DNA from 2 places in the Exiguobacterium sp. s21 genome. Region 1 is predicted to be linked to the other one. Evidence: riboswitches for the same ligand, from Rfam matches in the RefSeq annotation. Region 1 holds a riboswitch; the other holds the start of a gene.
What was found. Region 1 has a riboswitch for FMN ahead of KNP06_RS00045 (ECF transporter S component). Riboswitches for the same ligand answer to the same signal wherever they lie in the genome.
Positions count from the first base shown of each region.

Region 2: linked by a shared signal. The riboswitch ahead of ribD (bifunctional diaminohydroxyphosphoribosylaminopyrimidine deaminase/5-amino-6-(5-phosphoribosylamino)uracil reductase RibD) and the one ahead of KNP06_RS00045 (ECF transporter S component) in region 1 are both predicted to bind FMN.

Region 1 is NZ_JACSLF010000001.1:6,459-9,576, reverse strand. It holds gene KNP06_RS00055 (2'-5' RNA ligase family protein) at 1-187, shown strand, start outside; gene KNP06_RS00050 (nucleotidyltransferase family protein) at 279-806, opposite strand; gene KNP06_RS00045 (ECF transporter S component) at 936-1,523, opposite strand; FMN riboswitch at 1,683-1,824, opposite strand; gene KNP06_RS00040 (HesB/IscA family protein) at 1,922-2,278, shown strand; gene KNP06_RS00035 (hypothetical protein) at 2,320-2,562, opposite strand; gene KNP06_RS00030 (Rossmann-fold NAD(P)-binding domain-containing protein) at 2,690-3,118, shown strand, end outside.
Region 2 is NZ_JACSLF010000001.1:234,414-237,531, forward strand. It holds gene ribE (riboflavin synthase) at 1-607, opposite strand, end outside; gene ribD (bifunctional diaminohydroxyphosphoribosylaminopyrimidine deaminase/5-amino-6-(5-phosphoribosylamino)uracil reductase RibD) at 588-1,667, opposite strand; FMN riboswitch at 1,820-1,962, opposite strand; gene KNP06_RS01240 (undecaprenyl-diphosphate phosphatase) at 2,056-2,868, opposite strand.

The DNA of each region.
Region 1 (3,118 bases):
CTCATGGATTCCGCACTGTACACTGGCAAACAGATTGTCTAAAGAAAAGATGAAAGATGCTTTTGAATATTGTACTGATATTGTAAAACCTATAGCTGGAAAAATTGTAGAGGTGGCATTAATTGAATTAGTAACACCGGTTCACGTTCGAGTATTACATAGAGTGAAATTATCCGCACAAAAGTAACAAAGCTAAGTTACTTTTGTGCATTCTTCTGTCAGGTTTGTCATATGTGACTAGGACCGATAGAAGGAATTGACCAGGAAACGGTGGGGGTTTATCGTTCCTGACGAGGTATATCCACTTCATGGAGTCTCGGCCAAGTGGCTTGCCAATTCTTTTTATTGATCCGGGCTCGATAAATATGATGGTGTGAAGAGTCGTTCGCAAAGGCCGGGGTCGGTCGTAACTGTAGTTTGACTATGTCGTCGATACCGTAAGGGGCGGCCAGCTTCAAGCGTCCGCTCGCATCAAGGCTGACACCGATGGCCGTGACCGTCTCAGGGAAATGGGCCAAGGCGTCGACCGCAGATTGATACTGTGGCAATTGATTGACCAGATGCATGCGGGCCTGGTTTTTGACCGACCAAGGGACGTTCGGTAACAGGTCGTGCAGTTGTGCCTCATACTGTTTTTCAATCGCCTCGTCGATGTGAGATCGGTCAAAGTAGATGACATCGACGTCCTCGGTCGGCGTCGGTACTTCGTAGCCGTGCGCGTCATCCCATATTTTTGCCCGCACGTATCCGGCACAAATCCACCAATCGGGTAAACAGAGCGAAGCGACGATTGTCAACAGACGCATCAGTTCCACATCAGTCTCTAAAAAATGGGTCACATCTTCAGTCGTGTTCAATCCATCTCCTCCTATTCTCTCATTAGCATAGCGTACCCATACAAAAAGCACCTAGACCGGGGTCTAGGTGCTTGTCAGTTACGCTTGAAGTTGCATGCGCTGACGTTCGATCCACGGCTTCAATTTGAGGAAGAGTGGGACGAACAAGGCGCTGATCAGCAAGGCCTTAATGAAGTTGAACGGCAAGATACCGTATAGGACGAGGTCCGTTTTGACAGCCGGTTGTGCCATCTCGGTCATGCCGAAGAAGAACGCGTAGGCTGGTAAGATGAGCAAATAGTTCAAGATCGCCAAGCTGAGTGCCATCGTGATCGTACCGGCCACGAGGCCTGAAGCGAGCGCTTTATTCGTTTTACGTTTATGGTAGAACCATGCGACCGGATACATGAAGGCGACACCTGCAAAGAAGTTCGCGACTTCACCGACCGGAACGCCGCCACCATTGAAGACATAGTAGAGGACGTTTTTTAGAGCGACGACCACGACGCCTGCGAGTGGGGAGAACACGATCCCGGCGACGAGCGCGGGAATGTCACTGAAATCCACTTTTAGGAACGGTGGTAGGAAAGGCAGCGGGAAGTTAAAGAGCATGAGGACAAAAGAAATGGCCCCGAGCATCGATAGTGTCACCAGTGTTGTCAATCGTTTGTTGCGCGTTGTTTTCATCAAAATCTCTCCTTTTGTCGCTCCTTGATGAATGGCACCCGTCGCATAGAAAAACCCGATTGTATCAAACAATCGGGAGAGTTTACGCGCATACGAAATAGATGTTCTCATCGGTGTTTAGACCACGCCGAAGAAAACATCCGGATATCGGTCGGATGCCGCCATCTTCTCCCATCCAGACTTTACTGTCGGCTTTCGAATCTCACGAAATCAGCAAGCAACGCCTTGCTCGCTCACGGGCTGAGAAGAACTTGTCTTCAATACCGCCGGTCGGGAATTTCACCCTGCCCCGAAGATGGAACGATTTAATTTTTTTTGTTACAGTTTAGTTATACAAGATATTTCACAAAATCTCAAGTCAGTTGACTTGAAGTTAAGATAACGAAGGAGGAGTTCAGATGATTCATTTGACAGAATCAGCCGCATTACAAGTCATCGATATGATGAAACAGACCGAACGCCCCGACGACCAGTACTTGCGGATCAAAGTGCAAGGGGGCGGGTGTACCGGCCTGTCTTACGGGATGGGATTTGATGAGGATAAGACAGACAAGGACGTTCAGTTTGACCACCACGGCGTCCGCGTCATCGTCGCCGAAGCCGATCACGGGGTCGTCGACGGTCTCGAGATTGACTATAAGCAGTCGATGCTAGGAGGCGGCTTCACGATTAAAAATCCGAACGCCATCGCCACGTGCGGTTGTGGCTCGAGTTTCCGGACGGCATCGAACGCCGGGACACCTGGGGATTGCTAAACGAAAGGCCAATCATGCCACATGATTGGCCTTTTTTGTATTCAGTCTGTCTCTTCAATCAGAATTAATCGAATGAGTTTCGAAGCCGCGTCTAACTCGATTTGATGTTGCCAAGGACGAAACGCTGTGATTTTACACGTGTCGTTCGTGATGCGGAATGAACAGACGCTCTCTTCCTCTTGGTCAAGGACCGAGTAACGGCTGAAGTCCGATAAGCTTTGGTAAATGGCATATTGTGTCGGTAATTCACACGACCATCCTTTTTCTAATGTGATCTGATGCATGCGTCTCGCCTCTTTCTTCTCTATATATATAAGAATAACAAAAATATTCAAGGATGTAGAAGATTAGTCGAGAGGATGCAAGGGAAAATGAAAAGAGATGTCATTTCATGTAGGAGGAGCAGGGACGATGAGAAACGTATTGATTTTCGGTGGCTCACGCTATTTTGGAAAGCGGTTGGCGCTTCGGTTGGCGGAGGCCGGTGACGATGTGACGATTGTGACGCGTGGACAACTGCAAGTACCTGAGGCGGAGGGCATCCGGTCGATCAAAGGGGACCGACAGTCGGTGGCGACGATGAAAGATTTGTCACGAGACCATTACGACCTCGTCTATGACAATATTTGCTTTAACCCGTACCAGGCAAAGATCGCCTCGGACGCTTTCATGGACCAAGTCGGTAAATATGTGCTCACGTCGACGATGTCGGTTTATGCGCCAGGCGCCGAGTTGAAAGAAAGTGATTTCAATCCGCTCCATCATGACTATCATCTCGAATCCGAACATGATTATGGGCAAGGGAAGCGAGAGGCTGAATCTTATTTCTTCCATCGCGCC
Region 2 (3,118 bases), 230 kb from region 1:
GCGATTCGAGCGTCATCGGTTTTTGACTTACGAGTTTTTCCATATATTTAGCTAACATGTCACATTCCAAATTGACCGCGTCTCCTGCCTGTTTCATCCCGAGCACCGTCTCACTGTACGTATGCGGGATAAGCGACAACGTGAATCCGCGTTCGGTGACATCAAACACCGTCAAGCTCGTCCCGTCGACCGAAATCGAACCTTTCGGGACGATATAGCGGAGGAGCGACGGCTCACAGCTGATGTCGACATAGACGGCGTTCGCGAGCGACCGTTTTTTGACGATGCGTCCGACCCCGTCGACGTGACCCGAGACGAAATGGCCGCCGAAGCGTCCGTTCGCGGGCATGGCCCGCTCCAAGTTGACGCTCGTACCGGGGCGGACCCCGTCGAGACTCGACGCCTTGAGCGTCTCCGGCATGACGTCGACCGAGAAACTGTCGCGGTCGAACGTCGTCACGGTGAGACAGATGCCGTTGACGGAGATGCTGTCACCGAGCTTCACATCCTCGAGGACGACCTGTCCGGCGAGCGTGAGCCGGAGAGACGGACCGTTCCGCTTTACTGCCTTGACACTGCCAATCTCTTCAACGATTCCCGTGAACATCGGACTCCTCCTTTCGCATGATCAGTTTGATATCGGTGCCGACCGTCTCGACCGATTGAACCTCATACCGTTCGACCGCATCGAGCGGCCCATCATGATGCGAGCGGTAGAAACCGCCCTTGCCGCCGAATACGCGTGGCGACTGGTACATGACCCACTCGTCGACGAACTGTCCGTCCAAGAGTGAAGTGACGAGTGTCGGTCCCGCTTCGACGAGCATACGACCGATGCCGCGTGCGTAGACGTCTTGCAGGACAGCTTCGAGCGATGTGTAGTCGGCGATTTCGACGCCATTCGCTGTCAGCGCGTCACGTTTTGTTTGGTCGTCCGAAGTCGTGTACAGAAGCACCGGTACGTCGGTCGCCGTTCGGACGAGCTGACTCGAGAGCGGCGTACGCAACTCACGGTCGAGCACGATTCGGAGCAGTTGTGTCGTCTCACGGTCGAGCCGGACGGTGAGTGCCGGATCGTCGGCGAGGACGGTGCCGACACCGGTCAAAACGGCGTCGACCGTCGCCCGCAGTTCATGGACGTCCCGTCTCGCTACTGTCCCGGTCACCCACTTGCTGTCACCGTGATCGAGCGCGACTTTGCCGTCGAGGCTCGTCGCCGTCTTCAAGATGACATAAGGCCGCTTCGTCTCGAGTGAACGCAAGAACGCCGTATTGAGCGCCCGCGCCTCACGCTCGAGTAGCCCGACCTCGACGTCAATCCCGGCCGCTTTCAACCGGGCGATGCCGCGCCCTGACACGAGCGGGTTCGGGTCTTCCATCGCGACGACGGCACGCTTGATGCCGGACTCGACGAGCAGATCGGCGCACGGTGGCGTCTTGCCGTAATGCGAGCACGGTTCGAGCGTGACGTAAATCGTCGCACCGTACGCGGCAGCGCCGGCCATGCGGATGGCGTGCACCTCGGCGTGCGCTTCTCCTGCCTTCAAGTGGGCACCGAACCCGACGACCCGGCCGTCCTTGACGACGACGGCGCCGACGCGCGGGTTGATGCCGGTCGATGAGGCGAACTTGGCCAATTGGATGGCTTGTTGCATGTACTGATTCATAATCTCCCTCCTTGTTTCGCACAAACAAAAAGACCTCAAGGAATGATCCTCAAGGTCTCGGTGGGAGGTGTCGGTCGTCATTTGGGCAAGCCAAATAAGCGTTTTCTTTACAGAAAAACGTACGACGAACTACAGGTCGCGTGGACCTGTCATGTTTCCTTCTCCCATCCAGACTATACTGTCGGCTCTAGAATCGCACTAGATCCACCGTTCGCACACGTGCGCCCGGGTCACGGACTTAAGGCTCGCGCCCATCACCGCCGGTTGGGACTTTCACCCGACCCCGAAGGAATATTTGTTTGTACGTCTCCACTTTAGCGCAAAAATAAATCGATGGCAAAACGAAATGCGCAAAAAGGCGCCGCTCGAGTGAGCAGCGCCTTCAGAATCATGCCAAGAATAGGACGACGAGGAGACCGACGATCCAGCAATAGAACGAGAAATATTTGAGTTCGCCTTTTGCCATGATGTGTTGGAACCATTTGAGCGAGATGGCCGTGAGCGCATACGAGGCGGTGAACGCCAAGATGAGCGGTCCGAACAGTTCACGCGTTTCCGGATTCGTGAACAGCGCCGGTCCATCTAAAATCATCGTCCCGAGACTGACCGGGATGAATAAGAAGAACGAGAAGCGGAGGGCCGACTCTTGCTTGATGCCGAGGAGCATCGCCATGACGATCGTGGCGCCGGAGCGGCTGATCCCTGGAATGAGTGCGACCGCTTGAGCAAGTCCAATCAAAATCGCGTCGCGGAGCGTGATGCCGCCGTCGCCTTTGTTCCCGCGCATGTTGCGGATGAACCAGAGCGCAAGCCCAGTCAAGATGAGCGTGTAACCGACCGTGGCGACTCCACCGAGCGTCTCCCCGATCCAATCACCAAACAAGACACCGAGCAAACCAGCCGGGACGGTCGCGATGAGCAAGAGCCCGATGAACTTAACATCAATCATCGTTTCGTCACTGCGATCTTTCTTAAATAAGAACGTCCACAGACTGACGACGAGACGGACGACGTCTTTCCGATAAATCGTCAAGACGGCGAGCAGCGAGGCAAAGTTCACGAATATCTCGAACGAGAGTCCCGGCAGTTCGATATCGAACAGCTCTTGGAAGATGACCAAGTGACCGCTTGACGAAATCGGGATCGGCTCCGTGAAGCCTTGAATCAAACCGAGCAGTAAGTAGAACAACCATATTGTCATATCGTAATATCCTCTTTTCTTTTTTACATCAATTCCATTATTTTAGCAGACCGCCTATTCCACTGACCACCCTTTCAAAAAAATTCGTTATTTTCAAAACTTTCATTGATTAGTCTGAAAATTAAATTTATTATAGAAGAGTACTCAACTGGTGCAACGGTGATGACCCCATTGGCCAGTTGGGTACTTTTTCGTACAGAATATGACATTTCAGCCACCATAAAACTTTTTGTTTACAATTGAACCCATT